Regions from separate parts of the Variovorax sp. RA8 genome, predicted to be linked through region 1. Evidence: riboswitches for the same ligand, from Rfam matches in the RefSeq annotation. Region 1 holds a riboswitch; the other holds the start of a gene.
What was found. A riboswitch is a leader RNA that binds a small molecule or an ion and turns the genes downstream of it on or off. The one in region 1 is predicted to bind glycine.
Positions count from the first base shown of each region.

Region 2: it holds a riboswitch for glycine, as region 1 does, so the genes downstream of both, gcvT (glycine cleavage system aminomethyltransferase GcvT) here and E5P3_RS03395 (FAD-dependent oxidoreductase) in region 1, are expected to answer to the same signal.

Region 1 is NZ_LR594662.1:710,764-718,531, forward strand. Features, by position in the region: gene E5P3_RS03395 (FAD-dependent oxidoreductase) at 33-1,277, opposite strand; glycine riboswitch at 1,358-1,465, opposite strand; gene E5P3_RS03400 (helix-turn-helix domain-containing protein) at 1,605-2,339, opposite strand; gene E5P3_RS03405 (hypothetical protein) at 2,464-3,309, shown strand; gene E5P3_RS03410 (MFS transporter) at 3,333-5,297, shown strand; gene E5P3_RS03415 (phosphatase PAP2 family protein) at 5,297-5,950, shown strand; gene E5P3_RS03420 (YiaA/YiaB family inner membrane protein) at 6,054-6,539, shown strand; gene E5P3_RS03425 (hypothetical protein) at 6,581-7,039, shown strand; gene E5P3_RS03430 (DUF2145 domain-containing protein) at 7,123-7,768, shown strand, end outside.
Region 2 is NZ_LR594662.1:3,150,137-3,157,904, forward strand. Features, by position in the region: gene gcvP (aminomethyl-transferring glycine dehydrogenase) at 1-364, opposite strand, end outside; gene gcvH (glycine cleavage system protein GcvH) at 413-784, opposite strand; gene gcvT (glycine cleavage system aminomethyltransferase GcvT) at 841-2,013, opposite strand; glycine riboswitch at 2,050-2,158, opposite strand; glycine riboswitch at 2,171-2,273, opposite strand; gene E5P3_RS14800 (hypothetical protein) at 2,293-3,180, opposite strand; gene E5P3_RS14805 (TRAP transporter large permease) at 3,455-4,732, opposite strand; gene E5P3_RS14810 (TRAP transporter small permease) at 4,827-5,321, opposite strand; gene E5P3_RS14815 (TRAP transporter substrate-binding protein) at 5,410-6,381, opposite strand; gene denD (D-erythronate dehydrogenase) at 6,434-7,450, opposite strand; gene E5P3_RS14825 (ATP-binding protein) at 7,469-7,768, opposite strand, start outside.

The sequences.
Region 1 (7,768 bases):
GTGGCCCTTTGCGCCCTACCAAGCGCAGCCTGCTACAAGCGGCGGAAGGCGAACTCCAGTTCCGGTCGCAGGCCGCTCACGATGCGCGCGATGGACTTGCCGGCGCCGCAGGCGTTGATCCAGCCGCGCGCGCCCGGCGCGGAGTTGAGGAAGAGATTGCGCAGTCGGGTCTTGCCGATGGTCGGCAGGCCGCTCCTGCTCACCGCGTGCAGGGCCGTCTCGAAGCCGGCCTGGCCGGCGTCCACGGCGCCCGGCAGCATCTTCTCGACCCGGAGCAGCATCGCTTCGAAGCACTCCGGGTCGGACTCGCTCCCGGCGCCGGCCTTGGCGTGCACGGTCGTAGACACCCGCAGGCAGTCGCCGGCCGGTGTCTCGACGCGGCGAATGCGCAGCCGGCCCTGCCAATCGCGCAGCGCCATGCGCGGAGCGCGCGCCGGATCCTTGATCGGCAGGGTGAGGATGTGTTCGCGCATGAAGCGCAGCGGCATCGCGATCCCCAACTGCTCGGCATGCGTCACGCTGGAGGCGCCCAGCGCCAGGACATAAGCCTGGGCCTGCAGCCTGACGGGGCGGCCATGGGCGTCCAGCGCCTTCACATGGTCGATGCGGCCGGCGCCCTCGTGCAGCGAGAGCACCTGGTGCCGCGTCAGGAAGCGCACGCCCGCCGCGCGGCACAGGAAGATGAGGCCCGCGGCAAACTGGGCCGGATCGCGCGACGGGTCGTCGAGCGCATGGGCCGCGCCCGCCAGCGCCTCGCGCGCGCCGCTCAGCGCGGGTTCGAGCGCGAGCGCGTCCTCTGCCGAGAGCAGCCGCTCCTCGCAGCCCAGCGCGTCCCAGCGGGGCTGGCGCGCCAGGCGGCCCTCGAAGGCGTTGGCATCCGTGTAGAAGCTCAGCACGCCCGCATTGCGCGCGCCGCCGGACACGCCGACCTCATCGCGCAGGGCGCGCGCGCTGGCGCGGCTGTAGGCACCCAGCCGCACCAGGTGCTCGAGGGGATTGAAGCGGGGCGAGGGGCCGAACGCGTGGTCGAGCCATCGGCCCACGCGACCGCGCAGCTGGCGTCGAAGCGCCTTCCAGCCGGCCTGCGTGGGCCAGGCGAGGGACGACTGCTGGAGAAGCCGGGCGGCATCCGGCGAGAGGCCGGCGGCGGCGAGGCCGCGGGCCTTGGCCCCGGGCGTCGCATGCCGGTCGATCACGGTCACTTCGTGGCCCAGCTGCTGCAGGTAATAGGCCGATGTGACGCCGAGCAGGCCGGCGCCGAGTACGAGCACGCGCATGTCCGAATCCTTATGGGATGGCATGAACGGCGAGCCGCGGCACCCGGTTTGGGAGGCGCCTGGACCCGGGTTCCAGTTTTGCCGCTCCCCCTGTCCTTGGTGCCTGAGAGATTCACCCGCTGCGCTGTCGCAACGGATTTGCTCCTTCGGCGCATCACGCGGGGTGATGACTCTCCAGTCGGCGATTGACGAAGGCAGCAGTGATCGAACCGCGTGGGTCTACCGCTTGGGCGTTCATGGGAGTTTTCGCCGACGGTGGGATGGCGGGCATCCGCTTACCTGCTGCAAGCGGGGATTCTAGCTTGAAACCGGTTTCTTGGACGGTTGTCACGAACGGCGCAGGCGGGTGAACAGCTCGAATTCCCAGTTGCGCATGCCCAGCAGCAGCGTGTAGCCCTCGCGTTCCTTGGGGGAGAGCTTCTGGTCGGTCTGGTGCTGCTGTGCGAAATCCTGCGCCACGCGCTGCAGGCGATCGAGGAAGGCCGGCGCCAGGGACTTGCTGATCGATCCGTGTACCAGCAGCAGGCCCTCGGCCGGCCCGTCGAAACCCCCGCGGTAATAGTCCAGCACCACGTTCTCGCGGAAGAAGTCCATCACCGGCCCGTGCGGGCGCCAGCGGAAGGTCTTGGCCAGCTTGAGCCGGTAGCGGTTGAGCGGCCTGAGCTCGATGATGCCGATGCGGTCCAGCTGCGCCAGGTAGCCGATGCATTCGGCGTCGCTGAGGCGGTAGGCGGCGACGATCTGCTCCAGCGTCCACTGGCTCAGCACGCAGATGGCCATGAGCAGCAGCTTCTTGTCCTTGACCACGGCCTTCTCCTGCTCCAGCGTCAGCTCCTTGAGCAGCGGCTGCGCGTCGGCAACGCGCCGCGCCAGTTCCGCGAAGTCGATCTTCAGGGCGCGGCAGATCGCGTCGACCCGGGTCAACGGCATGTCGCCCTTGGCCAGCATGCGCTTGACGCTCGATTCGGCCATGTCCAGCGATTTGGCGAGATCCGCATAGGTCATGCGCGCTGTCTTGAGCTCGTTCTTGAGAGCCTGGATGAGATCGACGGTGGTGCTCATGGGTCCGGGTATAGCGTTTCGATACCGAAGGGCGTGAAAAAGTACTCCGTATCGATTCTCGATGCTGCCATAGGCGCTGGCAACCTACATTCCGCCGCACCGACATTCCACCCCCGGAGCCGCCATGTCCCTCTTGTCTCTTCTCTCCCGCCGCGAACGTGCTCTCCTGCTCTTTTTCACCTTGCTCCTGCTGACCGGCATGTTCGGCCCCGCGCTGGGCGCGCCAGGGATCGGCGACGGGCCCTTTGCCGACGAACGCGGCTGGGCCGGGTTGCCGCACGCCATGGACGTGCTGAGCAACCTGCCCTTCGCGGCGCTAGGCGTCTGGGGCCTGCGCTGGCTGCACTGGCACGACAGGACGCACGAGCACGTACAGGACGCGGTGCCGCTGCACCACGCGGTGACCCAGCCGCCGGTCAACCTGCTCGACTGCGCCTGGATGTTCTTCGCCGGCCTGGTCATCACGGCTGCGGGCTCGGCCTTCTACCATCTGCAACCCGACGCCCTGCGTTTGGCGGCCGACCGTGCCGGGATGACCGTGGCTTTCGCCGGGTTGATCGGTTGCGCCGTCTGCGAGCGGGTCAGCGCGCGCGCCGGCTGGCCCGCCGCCTGGTTCGTGCTTGCTGCCGGCCTGCTGGCGGTCGCGGTCTGCCAGGCCACGGACAACGTGCTGCCCTGGGCCCTGGTCCAGTTCGGCGGGATGCTGTTGGTGCTCGCGCTGGCGCTGGTCAGGCCCGCGCAGGGTGCCATCGGCCTGCGGCTGGGATGGGTGATCTTTTTCTATGCCCTCGCCAAGCTCTTCGAGCTCGCGGACCATGCCGTTTACGAGGCGACGCACCATCTGCTGGCCGGCCACAGCCTCAAGCACGTGACGGCGGCCCTGGCGGCGCTGCCGGTACTGCATGCACTGCAGGCCATGGGGCGCGAGACGCTGCGGCACAATCCGGGCGCGGCCGCATTGACGGCCTGAGGAGCCCGCCAGGGAGATTTCGAATGACGATATCCACCGATACCTCCCCGCTCGTCGGCGCGCCCGCGCCGAACTCCCACGCCAACCAATTCTCCCTGCTTGGCCAGCGACGCTTCGCGCCCTTCTTCTGGACCCAGTTCGCTGGGGCCGCGAACGACAACCTGTTCAAGTTCGCTTTCACCGTGATGGTGACCTACCAGTTGCAGCTCGGCTGGATGCCGCCGGCCATGGCGGGGCTGGTGATCGGCGCGCTGTTCATCCTGCCCTTCCTGCTGTTCTCGGCGACGGCGGGGCAGCTCACCGACAAGTACGACAAGACGAAGATGATCCGCTTCGTCAAGAACCTCGAGATCGCGATCATGGTGCTGGCCGCGTGGGGATTCATGCGTGCCGATGCGGTGTTGCTGCTGGGCTGCGTGTTCCTGATGGGGCTTCACTCGACGCTCTTCGGCCCCGTCAAGTTCGCCTACCTGCCGCAGGTGCTCGATGCGCGCGAGCTGACCGGCGGCAACGGCATGGTCGAGATGGGCACCTTCGTCGCCATCCTGCTGGGCCAGGTGGCCGGCGGCGTGCTGGTCGCGTTGCCGGGCATCGGGCATACCACCGTGGCGGTGGCCTGCCTGCTGCTGGCGCTGGTGGGGCGCGGCGTGGCGCAGGCCATTCCGCCTGCGCCGGCAACCGACCCGGGCCTGGCGATCAATTGGAACCCGGTGGGCGAGACCTGGCGCAACCTGCGGCTTGCGCACGGCAACCTGGTGGTGTTCCGCTCGCTGCTGGGAATCTCGTGGATGTGGTTCTTCGGCGCCGTCTTCCTGAGCCAGTTCCCGAGCTTCGCCAAGGAGGTGCTGCATGGCAACGAGCAGGTCGCCTCGCTGCTGCTGGTGGTGTTCTCGGTCGGCATCGGCATCGGCTCGCTGCTGTGCGAGACGCTGAGCCGCCGCCAGGTGGAGATCGGCCTGGTGCCGCTGGGCGCGATCGGCATGAGCGTGTTCGCCATCGACCTCTACTTCGCCTCGCGCAGCCTGTCGCCCGCGACCGAGATGGGCTTGCAAGGCTTCGTGGCCCAGGTCCCGCACTGGCGGGTGATGGCCGACCTGGGCTTGCTCTCGCTCTTCGCCGGCCTCTACAGCGTGCCGATGTACGCGCTGATCCAGCTGCGCAGCCAGCCCACGCACCGCGCACGCATCATTGCGGCCAACAACATCCTCAATGCGCTCTTCATGATCGCCAGCGCGGCAATTGCGGGGGCGCTGCTCAAGGCCGGCTTCACCATCCCGCAGATCTTCCTCTTCACCGGCATCGCCAATGCGGTGGTGGCCTTCTACATCTTCATGCTGGTGCCGGAGTACCTGCTGCGCTTCGTCGCCTGGGTCCTGACGCACCTGGTCTATCGCTTCGAGGTGAAGGGCGAGGAGCACATCCCCGCGGAGGGCCCGGCCTTGCTGGTCTGCAACCATGTGAGCTTCATCGACGCGGTACTGCTGATGGCCGCCAGCCCGCGGCCGATCCGCTTCATCATGGACCACCGGATCTTCCGCGTGCCGGTGCTCGGCTGGCTGTTCCGCCTGGCCAAGGCCATTCCGATCGCGCCGCAGAAGGAAGATCCCGCCGCCTACGCGGCGGCCTTCGCCAGCGCGGTGCAGGTGCTGCGCGAGGGCGACCTGCTCGCCATCTTCCCCGAGGGCGCGATCACGCGGGACGGCACGCTACAGACCTTCAAGGGCGGGGTGATGAAGATCCTGGATGACGCCCGCGCCGAAGGCGTCGACGCGCCGGTCATCCCGATGGCGCTGACCAACCTCTGGGGCTCCTACTTCAGCCGCATCGAGGTTCGCGACGGCGAGCGCGTGGCGATGGTGCGTCCCTTCCGGCGCGGCTTCTTCAGCCGCGTCGGGCTCCGTGTCGGCAGCGCGATGGCGCGCGCCGAAGTGCAGCCGGAGTCCCTGCAGCGGCGCGTGAGCAGCCTGCTGGGGAGCCAGCCGGCCTGATGCTGTTCCTGCCCGACGACTTCTGGTATTCGATTACCTGGTTCGGTGACAGCGGCTTCCTGCTGCCGGTCGCGGCCTGGATCGCCGTGTGGCTGGGCGTGCGGACGGTCACGCGGCCGGTCGCCTGGCGCTGGCTCGCGCTCTTCGGCTCGGCCGGCGCCTTGGTGGCGGCCTCGAAGATTGCCTTCATGGGCTGGGGCATCGGCAGCGCCACGCTCAACTTCACCGGCATCAGCGGGCACACGATGCTCTCGACCAGCATCTGGCCGGTCGCCTTCTGGCTGGTCGCCGCGCACTGGCGGCCGCGCGTGCGCGCGGCCGTCGCTGCGCTCGGCTGGGTCTTTGCCGCGCTCATCGGGCTGTCGAGGCTGGCGATCTATGCCCATTCCAAGTCGGAGGTGGCGGCCGGCTTCCTGCTTGGCGCGGCCGTCAGCGCGGTCTTCCTCTGGCGCCAGCATCACCGGCCTCCGCGGCTCCACTGGGTCCTGCTGCTGATCAGCATCGCGTCGCCGCTGCTGTTCCTGCGCCCCGGCACGCCGGCGCCCACGCACGACGCGCTCGAGGTAATCGCCGTGCGGCTGGCCGGCGCCGAGCGGGCCTTCACGCGCGACGACCTGCTGCGACGCCGGCAGCAGCGCATCGGTACCGACTGACGATACCGGTGGCGGCCAGATCCGCCACTGGTGCAGGAATCTGCGCCCCGCGGTGAACGAGCGAACCATGATTCGCGCACCTTCACTACGCCGCGAGGCATTCATGCAACCCTCTACCTCCACCGTCTCCATCCAGCGCGACACCCGCGCCTGGCAAGTCCAGGTCTGGATCTCCTTCGGGCTCGCCGTGTTCCTCTGCGCGACCGGCCTCGGCTGGTTGCCGGGACAGGCGCTGGATCGGGCGTTCATGGTGATGGGCTACGTGTTCTGCCTGTCGGCTGCCTTCGTGCTCGCCAAGTTCGTGCGCGACAACCAGCGCGGCGCGACGCCCGGCGCCGGCGACACGCCGATGTGGAAGCTCGTGGTGTGGGGCGGCTTCTTCACCGCCATGGGCCTGACCGGGTGGGGCTTGCTACGCATGGAGATCGGCGAGACCTACAAGGCCTTTCTCGGCGTGAGCTGGCTGTTCCTGATCAGCAGTGCCTTCACCCTGGCCAAGACCCTGCGGGACCGCCATGAAGCCGACATCGCCGAAGCGCGCCTGCAAGGCCGCCGCGAAGCCCGCGCCGAAGCAGATCGAAGCGAATGAACGCCCAGCCCCTTCCATCACTCTTTTCCGGAGAACACATCATGAAGAAGTCCTTGGTCACGGCGTTGATCGCGGCCTGTGCCGCGCTGGCCGGCGCCGCCGCCCCGCTGCAGGCTCATGCACAGAGCGAAGGCTCGGCCGCGCTGTCGATGCTCCCGGTGGCCTCGGTGGTCGGGACCGCCTCGCTGGCCGCCAGCGCGGCGAGCGCGGTGGTGGCCGTGCCTGCGGCGCTGTCGGTGGGCGGGACGGCGCTCACAGTGGTGGCGGTCGAGGCGTCGGTGGACGGCACCGTCTATCTGCTGGAGCGCGCATCCGACGGCGCCCGCGCCAGTGTCAAGGTGCTGGGCCGCTCCGTGCATGGCAGCGCCGTCGTGGCCGGCACCGTGGTGACGGTCAGCGTGATCGGCACGGGCGTCGTGCTGTCGGCGGCCGGCGAGGTGCTGGCCTTCGTTCCCAACGCCATCGGCCGCGCGCTGCTCTACAACGAGAGGCTGTCGTGAGACGCATCCCCACCAACTTCGGCAGCTACGAGACCGAGTACCGCAGCCGCGTGTCGCGCGCGCGGCGCGGTCTGCGGGCGGTGATGCACCTGCTCGCGGCCGCGGTGGCGGTGGTGCTGGCGGGGCTCTTCCTCTTCCCGCTCAACGCGCACGCCGGCCGGTCCTGCGAGGAGCAGAAGGTGAGCGCGGCATCGATCATCAAGGGCATGGAGCTCGCGCAGCGCACGGCGCAGCAGTTCGACGCCAGCGGCGCGCAGGTAGTGCTGCTGGCGCGGGCGGGGCAGGACCTGGGCAAGTACGGGCTGCGCTACTCCCACATGGGCCTGGCCTACAAGACCGAGGCGGGGGCTTGGCGCGTGGTGCACAAGCTCAACCAGTGCAACACTGCGACGGCGGCGATCTACCGCCAGGGGCTGGGCGAGTTCTTCCTCGACGACCTGTGGCGCCACGAAGCCGCATGGGTGGTGCCGAGCCCCGCCGTGCAGGCGCGACTGCGGGCCGCGCTCGACGAATCGCCCTCGCGCGTCACGCGGTTGCACACGGCGCCCTACAGCATCGTGAGCTATGTCTGGGGCGACAGGTACCAGCAGTCGAACCAGTGGGTCATCGAGACGCTTGCCGCGGCGATGGAGCCCGCGACGATCCGTACGCGTGGGCAGGCGCAGGCGTGGCTGAAATTCAAGGGCTACGAGCCCGCCACGCTCAAGCTCGGGCCGTTGACGCGCCTCG
Region 2 (7,768 bases), 2.4 Mb from region 1:
AGGGCGTGTAGGCCGTGTACCAGGCCGGGTTCTCCAGCACGTTGCGCAGGATCACGCCGGGCGTGTGGGTGCCGTAGTAGCCCTGGCCGATGAAGTTCCTCGCCACCTTGTTCTTCGCCGCGATGCCGCGCAGCTCGGCCAGCGCGCCGGCTTCAGTGACCGGCGCGGGCAGGCGCATCGGATGGCTGCGGCGGATGGCCGGCGGCACGATGCCGTCGATCAGCTCGGCGCGCGTCTTCGAGCCGACGGCAGCGAGCATGCGCGCCTCGTCCTCGGCCTCGATGCCGATGTGGCGGGCGATGAATTCGCCGGCGTTCTCAAGATCGGCGAGGGTGGGCAGGGAAGGCAAGGAGGACTTCTGCATGGCGGTGAACAGGGATGGCAGGGATCAGGAAACCTTGGGTGTCCGCTTTCAGGCCTCGTCGGCGAACTTGTCGTAGGCGGTCTTGTCGAGCAGGGCGTCGATCTGCGCGGGCTCGGTGATCTTCATCTTGAAAAACCAGCCCTCGCCCTCGGGCGCGCTGTTGGCCAGGGAGGGATCGGCGCGCAGCGCCTCGTTGACCTCGGTGATCTCGCCCGCGACGGGCATGAACACGTCGGCCGCGGCCTTGACCGACTCGACCACGCCCGCAACCTCGCCCTGGGCATAGCCCTGGCCGACCTGCGGCAGGTCGACGAAGACCACGTCGCCCAGCGCGTCCTGCGCGTGCAGCGTGATGCCGACGGTGGCGGTGTCGCCCTCGGCGTTCACCCACTCGTGGTCCTTGGTGTACTTGATGGTCATTGGAATGGCTCCTTGGGGAAGGGAAGGGAGGAAGAGAAAAGAGAGAAGCTGCGGCGCTAGCCACGGTAGTAGCGCGCCGGCACGAAAGGAAGCGTGCTGACCTCCATCGGCACCGGCTTGCCGCGCACGATGGCCTGCAGGCGGGTGCCGGGCTGGGCGTAGGCGAGGGCGACATAGCCCATCGCGACGGGCCGGTCGACCGTGGGGCCCAGCAGGCCGCTGGTCACCTGGCCGATCGGCAGGCCCTCGAAGGACTCGAGCAGCGTGCCGTCGCGCACCGGCACGCGCTCCAGCGCCACCAGGCCGACGCGCTTGCGCTTGAGCGTCTCGTGGTCGACATGGCCGGCAGCGCCGGTGTCGGCCGTGAGTTGCGCCAGCACCCGGGCCGCGCCCGGAAAGCCGCCCTCGCGCGCGCCGCCGCTGCGCCGCACCTTCTGGATCGCCCAGTTCAGCGAGGCCTCGACGGGGGTGGTGGTGGTGTCGATGTCGTTGCCGTAGAGGCACAGGCCGGCTTCCAGCCGCAGCGAGTTGCGTGCCCCCAGGCCGATGGGCTGCACCTCCGGCTGCGCCAGCAGCAGCCGGGCCAGTGCCTCCGCGTCGCGGGCGGCGACCGAGATCTCGAACCCGTCCTCGCCGGTGTAGCCGCTGCGGGTGGCGAAGGCCGCGATGCCGTCGATCTGCACCGCGCCGCCGGTCATGAAGACGAAGCGCTCGATGCCGGGTGACAAGCGCGTCAGCACTGCCGCGGCCTGCGGCCCCTGCAGCGCGAGCAGGGCGTGATCGGGCAGGGGCTGCACCTGGCAGCGCTGGCCGATCTTCGCCTGGATGTGCGCGATGTCGTCGGCCTTGCAGGCGCCGTTGACGACCACGAAGATCGAATCGTGGCCCTCGTTGAAGAACATCAGGTCGTCGAGGATGCCGCCCTCGTCGTTCAGCAGCAGGCCGTAGCGTTGCTTGCCCGGCGCCAGGCCGATCACGTCGACCGGCATCAGGGTCTCGAGGGCGGCAGCGGCGTCGGGCCCGACCAGGCGCAGCTGGCCCATGTGCGAGATGTCGAAGAGTCCCGCGGCCGTGCGCGTGTGCTTGTGCTCGGCCATCAGGCCGGCGGGATACTGCACGGGCATCGAATAGCCGGCGAAGGGCACCATGCGGGCGCCGAGCGCCACATGCAGGTCGTACAGCGGGGTCTTTTGCAGATCGTCGGAAGCGGAGGCCAAGGCACTCTCCATCAGGGGCAGTCCGGATCCATGGCGTTCAAGCCATGGGCCACCCCTGCTGTCCGCTTTACCTGAGAGATTCGCCCCACGATCGAGGTTTGCTCCTTCGGTGGGCGGCTTCACTCAAGCAAAGCCGCCTCTCTCCAGCAAGGAAACGCCCGGAAACACGGGCGCCTCGTCAGTCCTTTTGCCTGAGCGTTCGGGCCTTTCGTTCGATGGGCCCTGCGCCTTCGGCGGCCCCGCGATGCGAAGCTCTCTCCTGACTCGGAAGAGTGTAAAACGAAACAGGCCCTACGACCGTTCCAGCCGCAGCCGGCGCAGCAGGAATTTCTCCCACAGCTTGTCCGAGAGGAACTGCAGGGAGCGCCGGATGTGCTCCCGTGCATTGCGGGCGTCGTAGGGCGAGCGGATGTCGGCGCCCAGTTGCCGGGCGCGCAGGCTCAGCATGTGCTCCGACAGGCAGCAGCGCGCCTTCATGCGCAGGTCCTCGAAGTTGTCGGGCCCGAGCGGGTTGGCCTTGTGCCATTCGTGGTCCCACTTGAAGCGGCGCTTCTTCTGCACGCCCTGGCCGTCGTCGCTGATGAGCCAGGCGGACACGAAATCGACATAGGCCTCGCCCACATGGTCGCGGAATACGCCCCGGCCCGGTTCGAAGCGCTCGTTGACCAGCGAATCCAGCAGCGCGTTGCCGGGCGACAGGGTGCCGAGCCGATGGCGCAGCGTGTCGTTCATCGCGAAGCAGTAGGTCGATACCCATTCGAGCAGCGGCCCCATGGGGGTCATGGTCGAGCGCGGGAAGTCGTTGATCTCGCCGAACAGCCACGGGCCCGGATGCAGCGCCAGCTTGCGGATCTCGCCGCCGAAGCGTTCCAGCCGGCGCTCGCTCCAGGCGTGGTTGAGGGCGACCGTGTCGTTCGAGAACAGCCAGACGTCGGGCTGCTCGCCGCGAGCGAGCAGGGTTTCGATGCCGCTGTCCCAGCCGGAGAACTCCCGGTTGCTGTTGTCGCCGGGGACCACCAGGCCCTGCTCGGAGGCCATGCCGGTCGCGCTTTCGGCTGGCCTGGCACGGGCGTTGTCGACGATCACACTCGAGAAGCGGTCGCCGTCCTGGGCCAGGCGGGTTCGCAATTTTTCCAGCACCTGGAGCGAACGGTCGCGGTGCTGATCGCCAAACTCCAAGTGAACGAAACCGTAGCTTGTCATGCGTGCAGGGGAGAGAAGGAAAACGGTCGCGGCCGCGCAAGATGTTACCGCTTCAATGCGGCAAACGGCGGCGCTGGCCGCGAGAAGCGGCTGCAACCCTTCAGAGCCTATTCAAGAAGAAGGGGTGTCGTTTGTCAGCGAAGACGCCGTGTCGCGATCCACGCTGTAACCCCATGTTGTTCTCGGTGCAGGGCCTGCTCCGCCGGCAGCAGGCGCAGGATGCGATCGCGGATCGAGGACACCCGCGCGGCTACTTCGCATAAACGAGATCGCGCAGCCCCAGCGAAATGCCCGGCACGTAGGTGATGACCATCAGGCAGGCCAGGATCACCAGCACGAAGGGCACCAGGTGCCCGACGATGCGGTCCAGCGAGATGCGCGCCACCGTGCAGGCCGCGAACAGGTTGACGCCGAAGGGCGGCGTGATCATGCCCAGCGCCAGGTTGACCACCATCACCAGCCCGAAGTGCACCGGGTCGATGCCGAAGTGCATGGCGACAGGAGCAAGGATCGGCGCCAGCACGATGATGGCCGCGCTGGTTTCGATGAACATGCCGATGATGAAGAGCGCCGCGTTGACGCCGAGCAGGAACATGGCCGGCGACTGCAGCACGGCCTCGAGCCAATGGCCGATGGCCTCCGGCACGCCGGCGCGCGTGATCAGGAAGGCGAACAGCCCTGCGTTGGCGATGATGAACATGATCACCGACGACGAGATCACCGACTTGCGCAGCACCGCATAGAGTTGCGGCAGCTTGATCTCGCGGTAGATCAGCATGCCGACGACGAGCGCGTAGAGCACGGCCACGGCCGAGGCCTCGGTGGGCGTGAAGATGCCGCCGTAGATGCCGCCGAGGATGATCACCGGCATCAGCAACGCCCAGCCCGCTCGCCAGGTGGCCACGCCCACGCCCAGGCGGCCGTCGCCGTCGTTCTTGCCGAGGCCCTTGAGCTTGCAGTAGAGATAGACGAACGCCATCAGCGCCAGGCTGATCAGGATGCCGGGGCCGAAGCCGGCGATGAACAGCTCGCCGATCGACACCTCTGCGCTCACGCCATAGAGGATCAGCGGGATAGAGGGTGGGATGATGACCCCGAGCTCGGCGCTCGTGGCCTGCAGCGCCGCCGCGTAGCTGGTGGGGTAGCCGTGCTTGATCAGCGCCGGGATCAGGATGGCGCCGATGGCGAAGGTCGTGGCCACCGACGAGCCCGACACCGCCGCGAAGATCATGCAGGTCAGCACGCAGGTCATGGGCAGGCCGCCCTGCACGCCGCCCACCAGGCTCTTGGCGAATTCCACCAGGCGGCGCGAGATGCCGCCGGTCTCCATCAGGTTGCCCGCGAGGATGAAGAAGGGGATGGCCGCGAGCGGAAACTTGTTGATCGCGTTGAACATCTCCTTGACGGAGATCAGCATGTTCGCATTCGAGGCCTGGATGCCGACGATGGAGGCCAGGCCAATCGAGACGGCGACGGAAATGGTGAGTGCGAAGCACACCACCATCGTGGCGACCATCACCGGGGTCATAGGGCACCCACGCTTGTCATTGTCACTTCGGCGGTCATCGAGGCACCTTCGCCTTCAGCTACGGTGCTATTCGCCTTCGGAGCGGCCGTGCGGCTCATTGCGCGGTCTCCAGTTCCTGCCGCTGCGGATCGAGCAGGTTGCCCACGATCCCGATCACGCTGAACAGGCCGCCGACCGGCATCGCCACATAGGCCCAGAACATCGAAATCGATTCGAGGCCCGCCATGGACTGCACGCCGCCGCGCTTTGCGTAGTCCCAGCCCCACCAGATGATGACGCAGATCAGCGTCAGCGCCGCGAGGCACACCAGCCAGTCGAGCACGCGCCGCATCTTCGGCGGGCTCCAGCGGTACAGCACGTCGACGCTGACCATTGCGCCCTGGCGGAAGGCGGTGGGGATGCCCATGAAGACCATCCAGATCAGGCTCACCCGGATCAGGATCTCCGACCATTCGGCCGGCTGCTCGAGCACGAAGCGGGTGACGATCTGGAACACGCCGAGCGCCGAGGCGATCACCAGCATGAGGCAGGCGACGGCCATGGACAGCGAACTGGTCCATTGGTCGAATCGGAGGAAGGCGGATTTCATGAGCGAGGCATGCGAAAGGTCGTAAAAAAAGAGCGCCCGCGAGCCAGTGCTGCGCGGGCGCGCGCCGCGGTTCATCGCGGCAGGAAGCTCACTTGAAGTTGCGGATCCTGTCGATGTTGGCCTTGCCGAACTGCTTCTCGAACTCGGCGTTGACCGGCGCCAGCGTGCTGACGAACTTCGCCTTGTCCACGTCCTCGATCACGGTCATGCCCTGGGCACGCAGTTCCTTCACGCCGTTGGCGTCGTCCTGGTCGACGCGGTCGCGATTTGCCTTCACCGCCACCTTGGCGGCTTCGAGGAAGGCGGTCTTGTCGGCCGCGCTGAGCTTGTCGAAGGCCGCCTTGTTCATCACGAAGATGCAGGGCGAGTAGACATGGCCGGTCAGCGAAAGGTGCTTCTGCACCTGCGAGAACTTCGCCGACATGATCACCGACAGCGGGTTCTCCTGGCCATCGACGGTGCCCTGCTGCAGCGCCGTGAACACTTCGGGGAAGGCCATCGGCGTGGTGATGATGCCCAGGCCCTTGTACGCGGCGATGTGCACCGGGTTCTCCATGGTGCGCATCTTCAGGCCCTTGAGGTCTTCCGGTGCCTTGACGTCGCGCTTGCTGTTGGTCATGTGGCGGAAGCCGTTCTCGGCCCATGCCAGGGCCTTGAAGCCCTTGGCGTCGAACTTGGTCAGCAGTTCCTGCCCGATCGGGCCGTCAAGCACCGCGCGCGCGTGGGCCTTGTCGCGGAACAGGAAGGGCACGTCCAGGATCTTGGTCTCCGGCACGAAGTTGGGCACCGGGCCCGTGGAGGAGAAGGCCAGCTCCTGGGTGCCGAGCTGCACCGCCTCGATCGATTCGCGCTCGCCGCCCAGCGAGCCGTTGTAGAAGGTCTCGATCTTGTAGCGGCCATTCGTGCGTGCCGCCACTTCCTTGGCAAAGGTGTCGATGGCGACGCCCTGGTGCGAGTTCTGCGCGGTCGAGATGCTGATCTTCATGGCGGTCTGCGCGAAGGCAGCGCAGGCCATACCGAGGCCGAGGACGAGGCCGGCGGCCAGGCGGTTCAACTTCATGGGGAGTCTCCTGTCGATGTGACGTTTGATGTGACGTTTGGCAAACGTATGACTATGCATTGGTCGGCAGCTTCACGGCGTCGGGATTTTCACGGACGTAGTCACGAATCACATCCTCGAAGCTGGCATCGGCCAAAAGGCCCAGGCCGCGCGCGCGGCGCGCCTCGATGCGGCCCGGCCAGGTCTTCACGATGCGCTGGATCGCCGGATCAGGCGTGCGGTCGAGCAGGGCGGTGGCGGCCGGCCCGGCCACGCGTTCGAGCGCCGCGGCCATGTCGCCCACGGTGAGGCCCAGGGAGGGCAGGTTGAGCGCCGTGCGCGGGCCCCATTGCGCGTCGCTCGCCTCGGCGGCGCGGACGATGCCTTCGATGGTGCGGGCCGGCGAGGCCAGCGCCACCGGCGTTTCGTCGGGCACGGGGCAGGCGGCACGGATGCCGGCGAGCGGCTCCCGGATCATGCCGCTGAAGAAGCCCGAGGCCGCGCCGTTGGGGCGGCCGGGACGCACGCTCACCGTCATCAGCCGCACGCTGCGGCCCCGGATGAAGCCCTTGCGGGTGTAGTCGGCCACCAGCTGCTCGCCGATGAACTTCTGAATGCCGTAGCTGGTCTGCGGCGTGGGCAGCGTGTTGTCGTCGATGACTTCGGGCAGCGGCTGCTCGGGCGAGTTGCCGAAGACCGCGAGCGAGCTCGAGAACACCAGCACCGGCGCGGTGCCGGCGGCGCGCAGGCGTTCGAGCAGGGCGTTGGTCGCGCCGAAGTTGCTTCGCATGCCGAGGTCGAAGTCGGCCTCGCATTCGCCGCTGACGGCGGCGGCGAGGTGGAAGACCGCGTCGGCTTCGGCCCAATAGCCCGCCTCGGCGTCGGCCAGCTGGGCATTGAGGTCGCCCACGACGGCTGCGACGCGCGCATCGGCTGCGAGATCGGCCGGCGGCGGCGCGCGGTCGACAAGGGTGATGCGTTCAATGGGCTGCGCCGCGGCGCCGGCCAGTGCGAGGCTGCCTTGCGCGAGCAGCGTGCGGGCCAGGCGGGCGCCGAGAAAACCGGCGCCGCCGGTGATGACGATGTGCATGGTGTCTCCTTGATGCGTTCAGTCTATCTTGGGCGCTGCCGACACTCGACCTTGCATGTAGATCTGGGCAAGCCGCGCCAACAGGATCTCCGCCTGGGCCGGTTTGGCGAAGTGGTCGTCGAAGCCGGCCTGCAGCGCCCGCTGGCGATCGGCCTCCCGTCCATAACCGGTCAATGCGACAAGTGCCATCGACCGCGTTGCAGTTTCGGCACGCAAGCGGGCGGCCAGGTCATAGCCATTCATGCCAGGAAGGCCGATGTCGATGACGGCGCCGTCACAGGGCTGCCGGCTCAGCAGTTCCAGCGCCTCTTCGGCCGA